Regions from separate parts of the Pseudoduganella sp. R-32 genome, predicted to be linked through region 1. Evidence: predicted binding sites of a transcription regulator. Region 1 holds the regulator's gene; the other holds the start of a gene.

Evidence for each region. Region 1 encodes LexA, which represses DNA repair genes until DNA is damaged. Its sites were predicted from a motif close to ACTGTATNNNNATACAGT; they were not measured.
Region 2: the regulator LexA is predicted to act here: its motif matches at 9,544-9,561, upstream of ACN9MU_RS28310 (DNA topoisomerase IV subunit B).

What each region holds. Positions count from the first base shown of each region.
Region 1 is NZ_CP183987.1:5,336,435-5,347,660, reverse strand. Features, by position in the region: gene folC (bifunctional tetrahydrofolate synthase/dihydrofolate synthase) at 1-552, shown strand, start outside; gene ACN9MU_RS24410 (SPOR domain-containing protein) at 564-1,508, shown strand; gene ACN9MU_RS24405 (CvpA family protein) at 1,533-2,021, shown strand; gene purF (amidophosphoribosyltransferase) at 2,061-3,587, shown strand; gene ACN9MU_RS24395 (cystathionine gamma-synthase family protein) at 3,587-4,816, shown strand; gene ACN9MU_RS24390 (hypothetical protein) at 4,921-6,384, opposite strand; gene ACN9MU_RS24385 (alpha/beta fold hydrolase) at 6,490-7,518, opposite strand; gene lexA (transcriptional repressor LexA) at 7,723-8,412, opposite strand; gene ACN9MU_RS24375 (hypothetical protein) at 8,543-9,004, shown strand; gene rpsF (30S ribosomal protein S6) at 9,245-9,625, shown strand; gene priB (primosomal replication protein N) at 9,644-9,937, shown strand; gene rpsR (30S ribosomal protein S18) at 9,969-10,259, shown strand; gene rplI (50S ribosomal protein L9) at 10,294-10,746, shown strand; gene ACN9MU_RS24350 (replicative DNA helicase) at 10,843-11,226, shown strand, end outside.
Region 2 is NZ_CP183987.1:6,185,141-6,196,366, reverse strand. Features, by position in the region: gene ACN9MU_RS28340 (hypothetical protein) at 1-1,089, shown strand, start outside; gene ACN9MU_RS28335 (HupE/UreJ family protein) at 1,086-2,213, shown strand; gene ACN9MU_RS28330 (anti-sigma factor) at 2,214-2,900, opposite strand; gene ACN9MU_RS28325 (sigma-70 family RNA polymerase sigma factor) at 2,897-3,451, opposite strand; gene ACN9MU_RS28320 (M64 family metallopeptidase) at 3,544-4,950, shown strand; gene parC (DNA topoisomerase IV subunit A) at 5,049-7,391, opposite strand; gene ACN9MU_RS28310 (DNA topoisomerase IV subunit B) at 7,520-9,520, opposite strand; gene ACN9MU_RS28305 (response regulator) at 9,649-10,464, shown strand; gene ACN9MU_RS28300 (TorF family putative porin) at 10,567-11,226, shown strand, end outside.

The DNA.
Region 1 (11,226 bases):
GGCCTGCGCGGCGCCAACCAGTTGCTGAACGCCTGCGCGGCGCTGGCGGCCCTGGAGGCGCTGAAGATGGAGCTGCCGGTTGGCGCGCAGGAGGTGCGTACCGGGCTAGTGATGGTAGAGCTGCCGGGCCGCTTCCAGGTGCTGCCAGGCCGTCCGACGGTGATCTACGACGTGGCGCACAACCCGCACGCGGCGGCGGCGCTGGCGCAGAACGTAGGCAATATGGGCTTCAGCCCATTTACCTTCGCGGTGTTCGGTTCCATGCACGACAAGGATATCGATGGCGTCATCAAGGCCATGGCGCCATGCGTGGACCATTGGTGCCTTACCAATTTGCCATCGCCGCGCGCAGCCACCGCTTCCGAGCTGGCTGCCAAGGTGCAGCTAATTGAGCCGAAAATGGACGAAAAAACCGTCAATATTTTCGATGATCCAGGCCAGGCATTCGCAAATGCGATGAGCAGGGCAGGCGAGAATGATAGAATTGTGGTCTTTGGATCATTTCTGACTGTCGCCGGCGTCATGGCGGCGAAAAAATCCTCACTCCACTGAGAACATTCCGCATGGGCTTGTTATCGAAATTTGGCAAAAACAAGCAAGATGCTGCTGGTGAAGACAGCGGCTACTACCGCGCGCAGGACGACAGGGCCCTGGACGAAAAGGCCCGTTCCAAGCGCGCATCCAGCGCTGGCGCCGACGCGGCGCCGCGCCGCAATTCCAGCAAAAATTCCCCCGATCCGGTCCTGCCGGAGAAGAAACGCGCCCGCCGTCGCCTGGTAGGCGCGATCGCGCTGGCGCTGGCCGTTGCCATCGGCCTGCCGATGCTGCTCGACTCGGAGCCGAAATCATCGGTGTCCGATATCGCCATCAGCATGCCGTCGAAGGACAAGCCGGGCGAACCGCTGAATGGCGGCCCTGCCGTGGCGCCTGCGCTCGAGCAGCCTGCCCCGGCGCCAGCTCCGGCGGCCAACAAGCCAGTCTCCGCGTCGCCATCGACGCGTACCGTGGCTCCTGTTGCCGCAGCGGGCGCGTCGCTGGATAAAGGCGAAGAGATTGTCCACGTGCCGACCAAGCCGGCCGTGACCGAAACTCCGAAGCCGCCAAAAGCGGCCGAACCGAAAGCGACCGAGCAGAAAGTCGCCAAGGCCGAGGTGAAGCATCCCGAACCGAAGCCTGAACCAAAGAAACCGGAACCTAAACAGGAAGCCAAGCCTGCCCACACTGACGATGCGCGCGCCATGGCTATCCTGGAAGGCAAGCCAGCCGAAGCAGCGCCTTCGACCAAATACGTGGTCAAGGTCGCCGCCTTCGCGACCAAAGACAAAGTGGACGAGCTGCAGCGCAAGCTTGGCGAAGCCGGCATCAAGTCCTATGCGCAGAAAGTCAACACCGCCAACGGCGAATTGACCAGCGTGCGAGTCGGTCCATTCCCGAACAAGGAAGAGGCCGAAAAGGTCAAAGCCAAGCTGGGCAAACTGGGCCTTAGCGGCAACGTGACCCCGGCCTGACTGATGATTTGAGGCTGCGCTGACGTGACGATTTTCGATTACCTGGTTATTTTCGTGCTGATCGCATCCATCGTCATCAGTACCATGCGCGGCCTGGTCAAGGAAGTATTGTCGCTGGCTGGCTGGATCGTTGCCTTCGTCATCGCCAACGCTTACGGTCCATGGCTCGCGCCCATGCTGCCGGAAGCCCTGCCGGGCGAGGTGGTGCGCCTGATCGTTGCCTTCATTGCGCTGTTTATCGGAGTGCTCATCCTCATGGCCTTGTTGACCATGGCAATCAATGCGCTGATCGAAGCCGGCGGCCTGTCGTTCGCCGACCGCGGCCTGGGAGCCCTGTTCGGGCTCGGCCGGGGCATTGTGATTGTGCTGGCCGGCGTCATATTGTGTGGGATGACCTCCATGCCCAAGCAGGAATTCTGGAAAGGCGCGCTGTTGAGTCCCGTGGCGGAATCCGGCGTGCGTACCGTGAAACCATTCCTGCCCGCCGCGATGGCGGAGCATGTCCATTTTTAGAATTCTTTAAATCCGCAGCACCAAGTTTAGGAGCACACCATGTGTGGCATCGTCGGCGTCGTATCCCACCAACCAGTCAACCAGATGCTGTATGACGCGCTGCTGCTGTTGCAGCACCGCGGCCAGGATGCGGCAGGCATCGCAACCAACCAAAGCAACACGTTCTCGATGCACAAGGCCAATGGCCTGGTGCGCGACGTGTTCCGTACCCGTAATATGCGTTCGCTGAACGGCAATTCCGGTATCGGCCACTGCCGCTACCCGACCGCCGGTTCCTCCAGCGAAGAAGAAGCGCAGCCGTTCTACGTCAACGCGCCGTTCGGCATCACGCTGGCGCACAACGGCAACCTGACCAACTGGGAACAGCTCAAGGACGAGATGTTCAAGAACGACCGCCGCCACATCAACACCGATTCCGATTCGGAAGTGCTGTTGAACGTGCTGGCGCACGAGATCCAGAAAGCCTCCACGGACGTCACCCTGACCCCGGCCAACATCTTCCAGGCGGTGACGGTGCTGATCAAGCGCGTGCGCGGCGGCTATGCCGCGGTGGCGCAGATCGCAGGCAGCGGCATGCTGGCCTTCCGCGACCCGAACGGCATCCGCCCGCTGTGCCTGGGGGCGAACGAAACCGCCGACGGCACCGAATACATGATCGCATCCGAATCCGTCGCGCTGGAAGGCATGGGCTTCCGCTTCGTGCGCGACGTGTTGCCGGGTGAAGCGATCTTCATCGACAACGACAACCAGCTGCATGCGCAGATCTGCGCCGCTGCGCCAAAACTGAATCCATGCGTGTTCGAATATGTCTACCTGGCGCGTCCCGACTCGGTGATTGACGGCGCCTCGGTCTACAACACCCGCCTGAAGATGGGCGAATACCTGGCCGACAAGATCAAGCGCGAAGGCCTGGCCGAAGGCGTGGACGTCGTGATGCCTATCCCTGACTCTTCGCGTCCTGCCGCGATCCAGCTGGCGATGCGCCTGGGTGTGGATTACCGCGAAGGCTTCATCAAGAACCGCTACATCGGCCGCACCTTCATCATGCCGGGCCAGGCAATGCGCAAGAAATCCGTGCGCCAGAAGCTGAACGCCATCGGCGACGAATTCAAGGACAAGGTCGTGCTGCTGGTGGACGATTCGATCGTGCGTGGCACCACCTCGCGCGAGATCGTGCAAATGGCGCGCGAAGCCGGCGCCAAGAAAGTGATCTTCGCCTCCGCCGCACCGCCAGTGCTGTACCCGAACGTGTACGGCATCGACATGCCGACCCGCGACGAACTGATCGCCCACGGCCGCACGCTGGACGAAATCTGCAAGGAAATCACCGCCGACGCGCTGGTCTATCAGGACCTGGAAGACCTGAAGAAATCGATCGCCGACGTGAACCCGGCGTTGACCGAGTTCGAGGCCTCCTGCTTCGACGGCAAGTACATCACCGGCGACGTGTCGGCCGAGTACCTGGACCGCATCGAACAGGCGCGCCACAACCCGACCAAGGCCAAGGTTGCCGAAGACGCGGCACGCACGCAACTGAACCTGAACACTGCTACGACGGAATCCTGATGAAGAACTACGGCTTCACGACGACCATCCTGCACAACGACCGCCAGAAAGGCATCGAACACGGCTCCCTGCATAAGCCGATCCATACCTCGGTGACGTTCGGCTATGCCGACGCGCGCCAGCTGGCGTCGGTATTCCAGGGCAAGGAGCCGGGATTCCGCTACGGCCGCCAGGGCAACCCGACGGTTGCCGCGCTGGAGGACAAGGTCAGCAAGATGGAGCAGGGCGTGGGCACGATCTGCTTCGCCACGGGCATGGGCGCCATCGGCGCCGTGTTCCAGGCGCTGCTGCGTGCCGGGGACCATGTCGTGTCGTCGTCGTTCCTGTTCGGGAATACCAACTCGCTGTGGCAGACCGTGGCGGGGCAGGGCGTGGGCGTGGACTTTGTCGACGCCACCGACGTGGCCAATGTGACAGCCGCGCTGAAACCCGAAACCCGCATGGTGTTCGTGGAGACCATCGCCAACCCGCGCACCCAGATCGCCGACCTCAAACGCATCGGTGAACTGTGTGCCGCGCGCGGTATCCTGTACATCGTCGACAACACGATGACGTCGCCCTACCTGTTCCGGCCGAAGGACGTGGGCGCGGGCCTGGTGGTGAATGCGCTGACCAAATCCATCGGCGGCCATGGCAACGCTCTGGGCGGCGCGCTGACCGACACCGGCGCTTACGACTGGACCAGGTTCCCGAATATCTTCGAGAACTACAAGAAAAATCCAGCGGTGCAGTGGGGCCTGGTGCAAATCCGCGCCAAGGCGCTGCGCGATTTCGGCGCATCGCTGGCGCCGGAAGCTGCACACCATATCGCCGTCGGCGCCGAAACGCTGGCACTGCGCATGGACCGCACGTCGGCCAACGCGCGCGCCTTGGCCGAAATGCTGGAAGCCGAAGAGCGCGTGGCAGCCGTGTACTACCCGGGCCTCAAATCGCACCCGCAGCATGGCATCGCAGCGGAGCTGTTCAAGGACTTCGGCTCGTTGCTGAGCTTCGAGCTGAAGGAGGGCATCGACTGCTTCGACTACCTCAACAAGCTGAAGCTCGCGATCCCGACTTCCAACCTCGGCGACACGCGTACGCTGGTGATCCCGGTCTCGCACACCATCTTCTACGAGATGGGCCCCGAACGCCGCGCTTCGATGGGTATCGCCGAGAGCCTGATTCGCGTCTCCGTCGGCATCGAAGATACCGCCGACCTGATCGCCGACTTCAAGAACGCATTGGATTAAGAAACGAAAGTCGGGGTCAAAGTCGGGGTCAGGTCTGGCAATCCGCCACGTTTTTCGCATGGCGAAAAACGTGGCGGATTGCCAGACCTGACCCCGACTTTTATTTAGTACGGGACGCCGAAGATGGCGCTAAAGCGGGCCTTTTGTTCGGCGGTCGCGGCCGGGTCGCGCAGCAGGTAGGTTTCCAGCATGCCGAACTGCTCAAGGCGCAGGCCGATCTCCTTGAATAGCGGGCTCAGATCCGGCGCCTTGCTGGTGGCGACGATGTTGTTCAGCAGCGGGTCGAGGTCGACGCCGCTGATCGCCTTGCCGATGCGGACAATATCGGCCTGGTCGTATTGCTTGCCCTTGTGCCCGAACTCCTTGTACATCTCGTTCAGCAGCGTGTCGAGGCTGACCTTGCCCTTGCTGGCCTTGCGCAGTTCGACGTCCATCGCCAGGCCGGCGATCGTGCCGCCGCCGTAGACCAGCAGCCAGTTGCGGTGCTTGTCCTTCACCGCTTCGCGTACGGTGACGGTCAAGCCTTGCACGTTGCGCGCGACGTTCTGGCCGCGTGCGAGATTTTCCAGCTGCTGGATCAGCATGCTGCGGTCCATCAGCTTGTTGCGCGCCATGGTGATCACGGTGACGTAGTCGTTCACCCCTTCCTTGAACCACTCTTCGCTTTCGTTCTTCGGCACCAGCGAGTGGCCATCCCAGAAATGGGCCAGTTCGTGCGCCATTACCTTGCCCCAGATCGGACGGGCGACTTCGCTGCCGTCGTCTTTCAGGTATTGGCTGAAGGAGCCGGCAAACGCACCGCCGTCGCCGCTATCGCCCTGGTTGATCACGATCAGGAAGCGGTCGGCGACCGGTCCGCGGCCATACAGCTTCTGGTAGCTGTTCATCTGCTTGTCGATCATGGAGATGAAGGCGTCGCGACGCTTCCAGTACTGCTTGCCCATCACCAGCGTCATTTCAACACCGCCCGCCTTGAAGGTTTCCGCGTGAGCCGTGCCGAAGAAGAAGGCGTTGTTCACCAGTTCACGCCGCGACTCGACCAAAAAGGTGCCCGGCTTGCCGGTGCTGCGCCAAGGCGTATTGGCTTTCCATCCTATCGGCAGGTCGAATGTGACTTCGGTTTGCCCGAGCATTTTCTCGCCGGGGACGATGAACAATGGATAGCCGACCGACATCAAGCCTTCGTCGGTGTGATAGGACACTTCTTCGTTCCCGCCCGGCCATTGGTATTTGTCGTGCTCCAGCCGGATGTCGTAAGACAGGCGCAGGCGGCGGTCGCCGTCCACGTCGTATTCGCCTTCGCCCTTGTCTTTCAGGACGACGGCATTGCCGGCCATGTCGTGCACTTGCAGTTTTTCGATCAGGTCGGCTTGGCCGTTTTTGAGCTGCGGTATCGGCATGCAGTTGAACAGCGCGAGGTCGCGGCCCTCGACCCAGACGTCGGCTTCGACGTGGGCGCGTTTGGCATCCTTGTCGATGCTGAGGCGGTAGTGGTTGGCCTGGTTGTCGAAGGCGAACGCGGATTGCGCCGCCAGCATCGCAGCTGCGATGCAGAAAGGCTTGAACATCAAATCTCCCCGGTTGTGGTGTGCTTTTTGTGACTGTAAGTGAGCGCAGCCACCCGGGGAGCGTGGCTGCGACGAAATGCAGGATTGGCTAGACAGGCTGCAGGTTTAGCGTAGCGCTTTTTCCACAACGGCCTTCATGGCAGGCATGGCGCAGCGCAGCGCTGCGTGGCCACAGTCGGTGTCAAGCACGGTGGCTTCTTCCTTGCGCAGCTTGGAGAAGGCGATTGCCGGCCCAGGGTTGACCAAGTGGTCTTGGGCTGCATTGATCGGGACCAGTCGCGCCTTGATGCGCGGCGCCGCGTCTTCCAGCTTGCCGCCCTGGGCGATATCGTGGCCCAGTACAGCGCGGATCTGCCAGAGGGAATTGTTGGCGTCAGTGCCGTCAGGATCGGAGGCCTGGCTCTCGCGGAAGAATTTTTCAAAGTCCTTCGGCGCGGTGCGTGCGCTGCGATGCGCCGGGCTGTCGAAGTTCATTGCGAACAGCAGGTTATACATTGGCAGCGCCGGGTTCTGGGCATAGCGGCCGCCTGCGTAGGCTGGCTCGTCAAGTACCGACTTTTCAACGATGCGCAGGAACAGCATGTCGGACGATGTCAGTCGCGGTGTGCCCGCGATGGGAATGGCTACGTCCATGAAGCCCGGGTAGCTGGCGGCCCATTGGAAGGCCTGCATGCCGCCCATCGAGTAGCCCATGACGGCGTGAAGGTGCTTGATGCCCAGTTTTTCGGTCAGGAGCTTGTGCTGGCTGGCGACCATGTCGCGTACCGAGAACTGCGGAAAGGAGGGGCCGGGTTGGGTCTTGCTGTTTGAAGGGGAGCAGGATACGCCATTGCCCAGTGCATCGACCACGATCACGTACCATGGCGCCGGATCGAACAGGGCGCCGCTTTGCAGCATCCCTGCCGCATCGCGGCTGGTGCCGGTGTGCCAGGTCGTGAACAGGATGACGTTTGATTTGTCAGCGTTGAGGGTGCCGAAAGTACGGTAGCCGATCGAGCAATCGTTGATGGTGGCTTTGTTTTCAAGCTGCAGGTCGCCCATGTTGGCGAACTGCTGTTGCGGGGCGGCGGCGTATGCGGTGGAAATGGACAGCGCCAAGGCGCACAGGATCGAGCTGATACGGCGGACGTGCATGTGATCTCCTCTCCTTTTTTCGATGCAAGAAGGATAACTCGAGCGGCCCTTGTCTTGGAACCCGAGTGCGACAGAATGCAGAAATGGGGGCGCAGGCTGGCTTAAAACGGCGCGCGGGCCAGCGGAGGGGCAGGGATTGCGCCAGCCGGGCCAGCGCGGGAGAAAGGCCCAGGGCGCACGTCGCACCCCGAGCGCAGGACGGTCTTAGTGCCAGGTTCGCATCAGGCCAACGGCCAGGCCTTCCAGGGCGAAGTCGTCTTCTTCGGTCACTGTGATCACCTTGAAGTCCGGATTTTCCGGCAGCAGTTCGATCTTGCTGCCGGTTTTGCGGTAGGTCTTGACGGTGACATCGTTGCCGATGCGAGCCACCACGACCTGGCCATTGCGGGCGCTGTCGGTCTTTTTCACGGCCAGCAGGTCGCCGTCCATGATGCCGATGTCGCGCATCGATTCACCGCGCACCTTCAGCAGGAAGTCCGGCTTGGCCGAGAACAGCTTGGGGTCGACGCTGTAGGTGGTCTCCAGGTTTTCCTGGGCCAGGATGGGCGAGCCGGCGGCGACGCGGCCGATCAGCGGCAGGGAAACCAGCATGCCGGCCGGGACGGCTGGCATGTCGTCGAATTCGACATTGGCACGAGCGGCCGGGCGCGGCGCTGCTGCACCGGTCGCCGGGCCGCCGAAGTTGCCGGTCAGGCGAATGCCGCGCGAGGTGCCGGCGGTAATTTCGATGGCGCCCTTGCGTTGCAGGGCTTTCAAGTGTTCTTCTGCAGCATTGGCGGACTTGAAGCCAAGCTCCGCCGCGATTTCGGCGCGGGTAGGCGGGAAGCCGGTGCTGTCGATCGCATCCTTGATCAGGTTGAGGATCTGTTCTTGTCGTGCTGTGAGCTTGATCATGGCGCTATGGTGAACTGTGGATATAGACAGTCTGTATTTTTGTACAGTATGAAAGGAATTGCAAGCAAATTTGTTGCAATGACAGAAAATATTCGGCTTAATAATGTTTCGACAACCATTGGAGGGCAGGATGGGACGGTTTGCTTTCTTGCTGGCGGCGGGGATTTCCTTGTTCGGTGCCGTGATTCATTTCGCGGCGCCTTGGCTGGGGCCGGAGTGGTATGCCTTCCTGCAGGCGCCGCCCAAGGTCGTTGCATCAGCCCGCGCCGGGACGTGGTTCGCGCCGGCTGGCGCGGTAGTCATAGGGGCCTTGATGTTGATCTGCTCCTTGTATGCGCTGGCTGGCGCAGGGCGCTTGCGCTGGTTGCCATTTGCGCAAATGGCGCAGGGCACGATTGCTGCGATTTGCCTGCTGCGCGGGCTGCTGGTGGTGCCTTACTTGTACAAATTCCCCGATCGTGTGTGGACGTTTGATGTGGTCGCCTCCCTGGTCTGGCTGGCGGCCGGGCTCGGGTTCCTCGCCGGGATCTTGCAATCGTCTGAGGCGACGCAGCCTGCCATGGCGGCGAGGGGCGAAGCCTCAGGCGATTAAGCCGCAGGCAAGCAGCGCGTCATCCAGGGTTCTTACCCGGAGCAATGCAAGGGCGCAGCTTCCAGGCGGCGTCGACTGGTCCATGCCCCGGCATGCCAGCCCAGCGGGCAGGGGGCTTTGCGCGCCATCAGTAAACCTTGAGCCGGCCGGCAAAGTCTGCTATGCTTGCGGGCTTACCTCTTCCCACACCCGTCTTGACGCCGGGGTGGGCTATATTCACAGTCCTTAAGGGAGTTATTAATGCGTCACTACGAAATCGTATTTATCGTCCACCCGGACCAAAGCGAGCAAGTGCCCGCGATGATCGAACGTTACAAGACCAGCGTGACCTCGCGCGGCGGTAACGTGCACCGTGTTGAAGATTGGGGCCGCCGTCAAATGGCGTACTCGATCCAGAAACTGGCCAAGGCACACTACATCTGCCTGAACATCGAATGCGACAACGAGACCCTGGTTGAGCTGGAAACCGCATTCAAATTCAATGATGCCGTGCTGCGTCACCTGACCGTCAAGATGAAGAAAGCGGAAACCGCTCCTTCCCCGATGATGAAGTCGGTCCAGCGTGAAGACGCGGCCAAGAGCCATCGCGCCGAAGCCCCAGCAGCTCCTGCAGCGGCCTAATTCCTGACAGGAGACGGTCTGTACAACCAGCTCCGGGTTACCGCCCTGATCGCCGAACGGGATGAGATTCGATACACCCCGGCCGGCCTGCCGATTGTGAATGCAAGCTTGCAGCACAGTTCGCAGCAGACAGAGGCAGGCATTGCCCGACTGACCGAGTTTGAAGTCCCTGCCGTTGCGGCAGGTGAGTTGTCAAAACGATTCAGTCAGGCGCCCCTTGGAGGCTTGTACGAGTTCACCGGTTTCCTGGCCAAGAAGAACCGCAATAGCAGAACCCTGGTGTTTCACATCATTGATTTTCGTGCTGTCTAAACAGCGCAATTTTTAAATACAGGAGCCTAAAATGGCATTCGGTAAAAAGTTCGACAAAAACAAGCTCAAGCTGAAAGAAAAGCGCAAGCAACAAAACCCACTGTTCAAGCGCAAGAAGTTCTGCCGCTTCACCGCCGCTGGCGTTGAGCAAGTGGACTACAAAGACGTAGACACCCTGAAAGATTTCATCCAGGAAAACGGCAAGATCATGCCAGCACGCCTGACCGGCACCAAGGCGCACTACCAGCGCCAAGTTGACACCGCGATCAAGCGCGCCCGCTACCTGGCCCTGCTGCCATACACCGATCTGCACCACGCTTAATTAGCGATCAGATCAGAGATCCTGGAGAATTAATATGCAAATCATCCTGCTGGAAAAAGTTGTTAACGTCGGCAACCTGGGCGACGTGGTGAAAGTGAAAGACGGCTACGCCCGTAACTTCCTGATCCCTCAGAAACTGGCACGCCGCGCTACCGCTGCTGCTGTTGCTGAATTCGAAGCCAAGCGCGCCGAACTGGAAAAAGCTGCTGCCGCCAAGCTGGCTGCTGCCCAAGCCCAAGGCGAGAAGCTGAACGGCATGACCGTGACCGTGTCGCAGAAAGCCGGCGTTGACGGCCGCCTGTTCGGTTCCGTGACCAACTTCGACATCGCTGAAGCCCTGACCAAAGCTGGCTTCGCAGTGGAAAAGTCCGCTGTGCGCCTGCCAACCGGTCCTCTGAAAACCACCGGCGAGTTCCCAGTGGCTGTTGCCCTGCACACCGACGTGGTCGCAGAAGTGACCGTGGCTGTTGTTGGCGAAGCTGCTTAATCAGCGTCGTAAATACAGCAAGAAAGCCGGGTTCGCCCGGCTTTTTTTATTTTCAGGGATTATTACGGCGTTGCCGAAGCAGGTATAATGCGCGCCATGAACGCCGCACCCCAGTCCGACCCACAAGTCGATTCCCTCCGCATCCCGCCGCACTCGATCGAGGCAGAGCAATCTGTCATCGGTGGTTTGTTGCGTGACAACGCGGCGTGGGACCGTATTGCGGACTTCATGAATGCGGAAGACTTCTACCGCTACGACCACCGCATCATCTTCGAGCAGATGATTCGCCTGATTAACTCGGGCAAGCCGGCCGACGTGGTGACCGTGTTCGAGGCCCTCAGCATGCTGGGCAAGGCGGAAGAGGTGGGCGGCATGGCCTACCTGAACGCCATGGCGCAGAACACCCCTTCGGCCGCCAATATCCGCCGCTATGCGGAAATCGTGCGTGACCGCGGCGTGCTGCGCAAGCTGATTACCGTG
Region 2 (11,226 bases), 850 kb from region 1:
GGCGATGCCCCGGATGCGGCATTGCGCCGCCAGCGTGCGCAGATAGCCGCTGCGCCGCACGATCCTGTCCTTGCCGCAGAAGCCGCGCGGCAGTACATCGAGCGTGGCCGCGCGTCGGGCGATCCACGCTATTTCGGCTACGCGCAAGCGGTGCTGGCTCCCTGGTGGAAGTCTGCTGCGCCGCCGGTCCAGGTATTGCTGCTGCGCGCGACGCTGCTGCAATCCAGCCATCGCTTCGCCGAGTCGATCCGCGACCTGGGCGCCGTCACGCGCGCAGACCCGGCCAACCCCCAGGCCTGGCTGACGCTGGCGACAGTGCAGGTGGTGCGGGGCGAGTACGACGCGGCCGTTCGCAGCTGCGGACGGCTCTCGTCGCTGGCCAGCCAACTGGCCGGCATGGCCTGCCTTGCCAACGCCCGCGCCGCCAGCGGCCAGCTTGCAGCCAGCGAACACCTGCTGGCGCTGGCCATCGAACGCTCGGGCAGGGGCCAGGGCGCATCGTCCGCATCGGACGCCGGCTTGCGGCTCTGGGCATTGACGCTTTTCGGCGAACTGGCATATCGGCGCGCCGATGCCGTGCGCGCAGAAGAGCGTTTTCGCCTGGGGCTCGGCCTGGCGCCGGGCGATAGCTACTTACTTGGCGCTTATGCCGACCTTTTGCTGGACCAGGGACGCGGCGAGGAAGTGCAGGCGCTGCTGCGCAAGCACCTTCGCATCGATGGCCTGCTGCTGCGGCACACCATCGCCGCGTCGCGTTCCGCGCCGGCCGCGCCGGCCGTGACAAGCGCCGTTGCAGATTTGCAGGCGCGCTTCGATGCGGCTGCCCGCCGTGGCGACGCGATCCACCAGCGTGAACAGGCCCGTTTTGAGCTGCATTTGCGCCATGACGCGCGCGCTGCGCTGCAGCTGGCGCTGGCCAACTGGCAAGTGCAGAAAGAGCCTGCAGACCTGCGCATACTGCTGGAAGCGGCACTCGCGGCGCGCGATCCAGAGGCTGCCCGCCCGGCGCTGGCATGGCGTCGCCGGCATGGCCTTGAGGACAGCCTGGTCGCTTCGCTGGCACGGCAGCTGGAGGGAGGCGCACCATGATCGCCCGACAATTCCGCGCATGCAGGCTGGCCGGACTGATCTTCCTGACCTTACTGTTGGCCGCCGGCACGGCGCACGCCCACAAGCCAAGCGATAGCTACCTGGCGCTGCGCCTGGCGGCTGCCGTCCCGGCGGCGGCGCGCCAGCTGCGCCTTGTCGACGGCCGTTGGGACATTGCCTTGCGCGACCTCGATTTCGCCCTTGGGCTGGATGCCGATGGTGACGGCAAGCTGACGTGGGATGAAGTCCGGTCCCGCCATGCTGACATTGCCACCTATGCCATGCCGCGCCTCGGCCTGGCGCCGGGCTGCCGGCTACGCGTGACAGGCCAGCAAATCGACCTCCATACTGACGGCGCTTACTCCGTCCTGCTGCTGCAAGGCGAATGCGAAAGCGGCACCGCCTTCGCCATCAACTACCAGCTGTTCGCCGACCTGGATGCGCAGCATCGCGGCATGGCCAGCATTACGGTCGACGGCCGCACGCAATCGGCCGTGCTGGGCGGTGAGCGCACGGGGCTCGCAGCAGCCGAGGGCGGTGGCGGCGGCAACGCGTGGCAACAGGCCGGCAGCTACCTGCACCACGGCATCTGGCACATCTGGACCGGCTACGACCACATCCTGTTCCTGCTTTCCCTGTTGCTGCCGGCGGTGCTGGCAAAAGGCTGGCGGCCGGCTGGCGTGGATGTGCTGCGCGTCGTCACGGCCTTCACGCTCGCACACTCCATCACGCTTTCGCTCGCGGCGCTGCAAGTGGTCGCGCTGCCAAGCCGCCTGATCGAAACCGCCATCGCGGCCTCGGTCGCGGTCGCGGCGCTGAACAACATCTGGCCTCTGGTGCAAGGCAGGCGCTGGCTGGCCGCCTTCGCCTTCGGGCTGCTGCACGGCTTCGGTTTTGCGGGAGTGCTTGGCGACCTTGGCCTGCCGAAAGGCTCGGCGGTACTCGCGCTGGCAGCGTTCAACGCGGGCGTCGAACTGGGACAGCTGGCAATTGTGGCGGCCTTCCTGCCGCTCGCATTCGCCATGCGCCGCAGCTGGATCTACAAACAGTTGATGGTGAAGGCCGGCTCGGCCGGCATCGCCGTGCTGGCCATGTTGTGGATCGTCGAACGGGCTACTGTGTAATTACATGGCCCGTACCCACGGGCCTTTGTACAGCACAGGCCCGGTCGGCCCGTTCGGATCGGGTGATCCGCCGCGCGGCTCCAGCGAGATCGCCAGCATCACGACGTCGTCGCCGACAGCGCCCGACGCGAGCGAGAACGTTGCACGCCCATCGCTTCCCAGTACGCCCAGCGAACGTGGAGATCCTTTCTTCGGAATCGCCCACAATTGCAATGACCGGTCGACCGGCACCGGTGCGCCGCCGACGATATGGGCCTGCAGCAGGCGCTTGCTGGTGTCGGCCTTCACCAGCAGGGCAGGCTGCGCTTGCTGGTCGGTCAATGTCGCGATCAGGTCGTAGCTAGGCCCGCGTAACTGCTGCAAGCTGATCGCCACCACCAGCCCCGCCGCCACTGCGGCTGATGCCGTTCCGAGCCCGAAGCCGCGCCAGAAATGCCAGCTGCTGCGTTCCGGCTTCAGGTGCAGGCGCATTTCGATATTGCGCCAGAGCTGGGGCGATGGCTCGGCCGTGTGCACGAATTCATGCATCGGCAGCAGGCGGCGCTCCCATTCCTTGACCAGCATGCGCAGGGCGGCATCAGTGTACATCCAGCCTTCGAAGCGGCGGCGTGCACCGCCGCGCAAGGTGCCAAGCACGTATTCGGCGGCCAGCTTGTCGCGCAAGGCATCGTTGCCGCGGATCTTCATGGGGCTTCTCCTTGCGACAGGCAATGCTTGAGCTTTTCCATGCCGCGCCGGATCCATGTCTTGATCGTGCCGACCGGCAGCGACAGGCGCTGCGCCACTTCGGTGTGCGACAGGTCATGGAAGAAGGCGAGTCCGATCGCCAGCCGGTGCAGGCCTTCCAGCCGCGCCATGCAAGCAATGAGCGCACGGGCGTCGCTGCTCATTTCACTCGCCTCGGCGGGTGAGCTTGTGTACTCGTTGCGAAATGCTTCATGATCCAGTTCCACCGTATCGTCCGTGCGGCGCAGGATATCCAGCGCCTTGTTGCGGACTATGGCAGCCATCCACGTCAGCGGCGCTGCCAGGCCGGCCTGGTAGTGCGGCGCCGCGTGCCAGATCGACACGAAGCCTTCCTGCAGCGCTTCCTCGGCCAGTTCCCGCTTCTGCAATATACGCAGGGCAAAGCCAAACAGTTTCGGCGCGGCTGCATCGTACAGCGCGCGAAACGCCACGGCATCCTGGCGGCCGGCCGCTGCCAGCCATGTTCTTAGCTGTTCGGGTTCGATGGGCATGGGGCCATCTTATGCCGGGCTTACGGGGCGGTCTACTGTATTCCGCAAAGCAAAGCTACAATAACCGCCACCAAAACCACACTGGAGACTTCATGTCGTACCTGAACCGACTGCTGGCGGGAGCGGCGCTGAGCACCGCGGCCGGCCTTGCGCTGGCGGCGCAACCTGCGACCGTGCGCCTTGACTATATGCACACCGGTAACGCGCTAAACGAAAGTTATGCGATCGAACAAGTTGTGATTGAGCCGTTGCCATGGCCCGGCGATATGTCCAAGACAATCGATACCACTAACCGCGGCGTGAACAAGGTTGAAGTGGCGGACGCCAAGACCGGCCAGGTGCTGTACACCCGCACCTTCTCCACCATCTTTGTTGAGTGGAAGTCGACCGAGGAGGCGGCCAAGCTGACGCGCGGCTTCCATGAGTCGGTGCGCTTCCCCAAGCCTGACCGCCCGGTCAAGGTGCGCATCCTGAAGCGTGATGAGCGTAATGAATTCTCCGTGGTGTGGAGCGTGGACGTCGATACCGATGCGATGGATGTGGTGCGCAAGCAGGATGCGGCGCCCGCCAAGCCGATCCCGATCCGTGTCAACGGGCCGAGCGAGAAGAAGGTCGACTTGCTGATCCTGGGCGACGGCTACACCAAAGCCGACATGGCCAAATTCGAAGCCCGGGCACGCAAGCTGTCCGAATACCTGTTCACGGTATCGCCGTTCAAGGAGCGGGCCAAGGACTTCAACGTATGGGCGATGGCGGTGCCGACGCAGGAGAGCGGCGTGTCGCGTCCTTCCACCAACAGCCACCATGCATCGAAGCTGGGCACGCGCTACGACATCTTCGGCAGCGAACGTTATGTGCTGACCATCGACAACCGCGCGCTGCGCGAGATTGCGCAGCACGCGCCGTATGAGTTCATCGAGATCCTGGTCAACAACGATACTTACGGCGGTGGCGGCATCTACGGGCAATTCAGCACGGCCGCCGCGGATAACGATTGGGCGAACTATCTGTTCGTGCACGAATTCGGCCACCACTTCGCGGGCTTGGCGGATGAGTATTACACCTCGCCGGTGGCTTATGCCACGGGCGGAGTGCGCATGGAGCCATGGGAGCCGAACGTGACGGCCTTGCTGGATCCGGCCAATGTGAAGTGGAAGAAGTTTGTGACGCCGGGGACTGCGTTGCCGACTGCCTGGCCGAAGGCGGAGTACGAGGCGCATTCACGCGAGTACCAGAAGATTCGAGCGCAACTGCGCAAGGATAATCGTCCGGAAGCGGAGATGAGCAAGTGGTTCAAGGAGGATCTGGCCTGGACCAATGCGCTGTTCTCGAAAGCGCCGAACCGCAAGGCCGTGGGAGCGTTCGAAGGAGCGAACTACGAAGCGACGGGCTACTATCGTTCGCAGCAACAGTGCCTGATGTTTGACCGCAGCGAGGAGTTTTGCGCGGTGTGCAGCGATGCGGTGCAGGAGACAATTGACTTGTACGCCCCGCGCTAAACCGGTAAACCAGTGTCAGACCCATAGGGTCTGACACTTGGCCTGCGGCCGCCGCGTTACAGTGTCTGACCCTGCGGGTCAGACACTAGGTTGCCGGTTCAGGTGTTCGGCGCCAACCCAGTCGGCTTGATCCGCACCGGCATCGGCTTGCCCTTGCGCGCGCGCTTGCCGAAGTGCGGCGCCAGTGCCGTCGGCCCCATGCGGTCTTCCTTCGCCTTCGCAGCATTGCCAATCCCCTGCACGGTCACGCCCTTGTCGGTGATCGCGCAAGCAGCAACCAGCTTCTCCTTGTCGGCCAGATCCATCAGGATCACGCCGCGGCCGCCGTTGGACAGCACCTTCATCTCGTCCATGCCGAACACCAGCAGGTTCGATTTCTCGGAAATGACCGCCACCGCGCTCGCGCCATCGGCCACCACGGTCGGTGGCAGCGGCTTCGCGCCCTCATCCAGCGTAATGAACGACTTGCCGCCCTTCAGTCGCGACACCATATCGCCGGCCTTGGCGATAAAGCCATAGCCCGCATCGGACGCCAGCAGTAGCTGCTTGTCGCCATTGCCCGCGAAGTAGTGCAGCAGGCGGGCGCCGCCCGACAGGTCGACCAGCGTGGTAATCGGTACGCCGTCGCCGCGCGCATTAGGCAGGGCGGCCACGGGCACGGAATACACCTTGCCGTTGTCGCCGAAGCCCAGCAGGGTATCGACCGTACGGCACTCGAATGCGCCATACAGCGAATCGCCGGCCTTGAAGGTGAACTGCGCAGGATCGTGGCCGACGCCGGACCGTGCGCGCACCCAGCCTTTTTCGGAAATGATTACGGTGACCGGTTCGTCGGCCACCTTCTGTTCAACGACAGCCTTCTGCGCTTCCTCGATCAGGGTGCGGCGTGCGTCGCCGTAAGTCTTGGCGTCGCCGTCGATTTCCTTGATGACCAGGCGGCGCAGAGTGGACGGATTGTCCAGCACGTCCTGCAGGCCTTCGCGCTCCTTGCGCAGCTCGGCCAGTTCCTGTTCGATCTTGATCGCTTCCAGGCGTGCCAGTTGGCGCAAACGGATTTCCAGGATGTCTTCAGCCTGGCGGTCCGACAGCTTGAAGCGTTCGATCAGCGCCGCCTTCGGCTCGTCCGAATTGCGGATGATGGCGATGACCTCATCGATGTTCAGCAGGACGATCTGGCGGCCTTCCAGGATGTGGATGCGCTCATCGACCTTGTTCAGGCGGAACTGGGTGCGGCGGGTCACGGTGGCGAAGCGGAATTCAATCCACTCGCCCAGGATTTCGCTGATGCCTTTCTGGCGCGGGCGGCCATCGCCGCCGATCATCACCAGGTTCATCGACGCTGAAGTCTCCAGCGAGGTGTGCGCCAGCAGCATGTGCATGAACTCGGTCTGGTTCTGGTTCTTCGATTTAGGCTCGAACACCAGGCGCACAGCGGCCTCGCGGCCGGATTCGTCGCGCACCTTGTCCAGCTGGCCAAGCAGCAGGCCCTTCAGCGCAACCTGTTCCGGCGATAGGGCTTTCTTGCCCAGTTTGACCTTTGGATTGGTCAGCTCTTCGATTTCTTCCAGCACCTTCTGCGATGAAGTACCTGGGGGAAGTTCGTATACAACTGCCTGCCACTGGCCGCGCGCCAGTTCTTCGATCTTCCAGCGAGCGCGTACCTTCATCGAGCCGCGGCCGGACGCGTACATGTCGTCCAGTTGCGCGCGCGGAGTGATCAACTGGCCGCCGCCAGGGAAGTCCGGGCCCGGGATCAGTTCCATCAGTTCCGCGTGGCTGATCTTCGGATTGCGGATCATCGCCACGGCAGCTTTCGCCACCTCGGTCAGGTTGTGCGAAGGGATTTCGGTCGCCAGGCCCACAGCGATACCGGAGGCGCCGTTCAGCAGCACCATCGGCAGGCGCGCCGGCAGCAGGGCCGGTTCTTCGTACGAGCCGTCGTAGTTCGGGATGAAGTCCACGGTGCCCTGGTCGATTTCGTCCAGCAGCAGTCGCGAGATCGGGGGCAAGCGGGCTTCGGTGTATCGCATTGCCGCTGCGCCGTCGCCGTCGCGCGAGCCGAAGTTACCCTGGCCGTCGATCAGCGGATAGCGCAGCGAGAAATCCTGCGCCATGCGCACCAGCGCGTCGTACACCGACTGGTCGCCGTGCGGGTGCAATTTACCCAACACGTCGCCGACCACGGTGGCGGACTTGCGCGGCTTGGCGGTCGGGCCCAGGCCCAGTTCATTCATCGAGTACAGGATGCGGCGCTGCACCGGCTTCTGGCCGTCGCACACGTCCGGCAGGGCGCGGCCCTTGACCACGGAAATGGCGTAATCCAGGTAGGCGCGCTCGGCGAAGGTCGAAAGGGTCAGCGATTCGCCGCCGTCATCACCGCCGCTGCCGCCATTTGGCGGCAGTTCCGGGGTTGGTTCGTCAAAGAGATTTGCTTGAGTCATAGTTTTTACTTTCTAACTGGTAATTCGGCCGGGTGGCCGTCCCGTCTGACCCGCGGAGTCAGACACCAGGCCCGCACCGGTCGCGTACCAGTGTCTGACCCCGCGGGTCAGACACTGCTTTACCGGTTTTAGATATCCGCTTCCACTTCGTTGCCGTGTTCTTCAATCCACGCGCGGCGGGCGGCGGCTTCGCCTTTGCCCATCAGCATATTGAAGCGCGAGGAGGAGTAGCTGTGGTCGAAATCGCCCAGCGACACCGGCAGCAGGCGGCGGGTGTCCGGGTTCATGGTGGTTTCCCACAGCTGCTCGGCGTTCATCTCGCCCAGGCCCTTGAAGCGGGAGATGGTCCAGGAGCCTTCCTTCAAGCCGTCCTTGCGCAGCTTGTCTTCAATGGCCACCAGTTCGCCGTCGTCCAGCGCATACAGCTTCTGGATCGGCTTCTTGCCGCGCGCCGGTGCGTCAACGCGGTACAGCGGCGGACGCGCCACGCAGATGTGGCCCTTGTCGATCAGGGCAGGGAAGTGGCGGAAGAACAGGGTAAGCAGCAGCACCTGGATGTGGGAGCCGTCGACGTCCGCATCGGAGAGAATGCAGATTTTGCCGTAACGCAGGCCAGACAGGTCAGGCGAATCGCCATGATTGTGCGGATCGACGCCGATCGCCACCGCGATGTCGTGGATTTCGTTGTTGGCGTACAGGCGGTCGCGGTCAGTCTCCCAGGAGTTCAGCACCTTGCCCCGCAGCGGCAGGATGGCCTGGAACTCCTTGTCGCGGCCCATCTTGGCCGAACCGCCCGCCGAGTCGCCCTCGACCAGGAACAATTCGGTGCGGGTCATTTCGTCCGATTCGCAATCGGTCAGCTTGCCCGGCAATACAGCCACGCCTGACGACTTCTTCTTCTCGACCTTCTGCGCGGAGCGCAGGCGCGATTGGGCTTGCTTGATCACCAGCTCCGCCAGCTTCTTGCCGTAGTCGATGTGCTGGTTCAGCCACAGTTCCAGCGCGGGCTTGGAGAAGGTCGATACCAGGCGCACCGCATCGCGCGAGTTCAGGCGCTCCTTGATCTGGCCCTGGAATTGCGGGTCCAGCACCTTGGCCGACAGCACGAAGGAAGCGCGGGCAAACACGTCTTCCGGCAGCAGCTTCACGCCTTTCGGCAGCAGCGAGTGCAGCTCGACGAAGTTCTTCATTGCGCCGAACAGGCCTTCGCGCAGGCCCGATTCGTGGGTGCCGCCGTTCGGGGTCGGAATCAGGTTGACGTAGGATTCGCGCACCACGGCGCCTTCCTCGGTCCATGCCACCACCCAGGACGCGCCTTCGCCTTCGGCAAAGCCTTCCGCATCAGGGGTGGCGAACTGCTCGCCCTCGAACAGGGGGATCAGGGTTTCGCCGCCGGAGGTGGTTTGCGCCAGTTGCTCGTTCAGGTAGCCGCGCAGGCCGTCCTTGTACATCCAGGTCTGTTCGTCGCCGGTCTTGGCATTCTTCAGCGTGACCGATACGCCGGGCAGCAGCACGGCCTTGGAGCGCAGCAGGCGTTGCAGCTCGACCTGCGAGATCAGCGGCGAATCGAAATACTTCGCATCCGGCCAGGCGGTCACGCGGGTACCGGACTTCTTGCCATCCTTCGGCGCCGGCTGGGAGCTCAATGGCTCGACCAGGTCGCCGTGTTCGAAGGCGATCTGGTGGAAACCGTTGCCGGCGTCGTCTTTACGCCACACTGCAATTTCCAGGCGCTTGGACAGCGCGTTGGTGACGGATACGCCGACACCGTGCAAGCCACCCGAGAAGGCGTAAGCGCCGCCCGAGCCCTTGTCGAACTTGCCGCCCGCGTGCAGGCGGGTAAAGACGATTTCCACCGTCGGCACGTTTTCTTCAGGATGCAAGCCGACCGGAATACCACGGCCGTCGTCTTCGACGGTGATGGAACCGTCGGCATTCTGCGTCACGATGATGTTTTTGCAATGGCCGCCCAATGCTTCGTCCGAGGCATTGTCGATCACCTCCTGGATGATGTGCAGCGGGTTCTCGGTGCGGGTGTACATGCCCGGGCGCTGCTTGACGGGTTCCAGTCCTTTGAGGACGCGGATAGATGATTCGCTGTAGTCGGAAACTGGTTTTTTAGTGGCCATACGTGTTATTGGTAATGCAAAGTGCTGTGATTATATACAGTATTTTCCGGTTTGACGGATCGCATGCTTGCGCATTCTATCCGCTACGGCCGGTGGCGCAAGGGAATCGCAGCGTTAAAATGGGTTTTATGACTACAGATCGGCGCCCGTTCGCAGTCAGGCTGGTCGGCTTCCCCCAGGAAGCCGAGCGCGCGCTCGCGCTGGGACTGGCCAAGGCGCCCGCCGACGGACCGGCCTATCTCTGCCTGACCGAAGACAGCCTGCAGGACCCTGATATTTACCTGGCCAACGGCACGGAACTGAAAGCGCTGGCAGCCATCGCATCGTTGGCTGCAGGCGACATCCGGCCGGCGCTGGTGCTGGGAGCGACCGGCGTGCTCCTGCCATATCCGAACCTGCCGCTACCAGTGCAGTGGAGCGCCATGTATGCGGAACTGGGCCGCCTGCTCCAGCGCCGCGCCGACGTGCTGGCCGGCCTGTCGGCTTCCGTCGATTCGCTGGTACCCGAGCGTCGGCGCCGCGAGCGGCTCGACCTCGATCTGACCGATCCCGCTGTCTATGAAAAGATGCGCAAGCCGCGCCGCGAGGGCGCCGTGCTGTGCGTCGATGCCAACGCCAATTTCAGCGAGCAGCTGGGCCAGTCCCTGAAACAGTTCGGCACTGCGGTGCTGTGGGCGGTGGACGGTGTGGCAGCGCTGACGCATTGCCGCCAGCAGCCGGTGGCTGTGGTACTGATCGACTTCGCCGCCCCGATCATTGACCATTACCTGCTGTGCGCCCAACTGCGCAGCCTGGAGGCGCAACCCGAAGTGATCTTCCTGGTGCAGTCGGCCCACGACTACGACCTGACGCGCGGACGTGCCGCCGGCGCCGCCGGCATGCTGGACAAGCCGCTGGCTGAACACCAGGTGCAGGCGGTGCTGCGCAAATTCATGCGGCTGTAGGTATTTTTATGCGGCGTTGATTTGTCGCTGCCTTCTATTTAGACCGTTTTTACGCGCCGATCGATACGCTTTCGTCACCTTCTTTTTGACGAAAGCGAATGTATGAAGAACGCGTTATTCCTGGCGGCGGCGATGCTGTCCGCTCCTGCCTTTGCCAATGATCTGAGCTTCAACGCTGCGCTGGCCAGCGATTACCGCTATCGCGGGATCTCGCAATCGCGCCTGCAGCCCGCGTTGCAGGCCGGCGCCGATCTTGCCGACAGGGGGACAGGCTGGTACGCGGGCGCCTGGGCATCGGCCATCAACTGGACGCGCGATGCCGGTGGGGCCGGCCGCGTGGAGCTGGATATCTACGGCGGCAAGCGCGGCCAACTGACGGCAGATGTCAGCTACGACGCGGGCGTGCTGACCTATGTTTATAAGGGGCGCATCCCAGGCCTCGATAACCCTGACACGACGGAGATCCACGGCCAGCTTGGATACGGCCCGGCGACCTTGAAATACTCGCATTCCGTGACCAGCCTGTTCGGCTTCGCCGACAGCAAAAACTCCGGCTACCTGGACCTGGGCGCAAATGTCGATGCGGGCGCCGGCTACACCATCAACCTGCACGCTGGCCACCAGCGCGTGAAAAACAATGGCGTCGCCGACTACAGCGACTGGAAGCTGGGCGTGAGCAAAGACCTGGGCATCGCCAGCGTGCAGCTGGCTGCCGTCGGCACCAATGCCGGCAAGGCAGCCTACGCCTCGCCAGCCAACGGC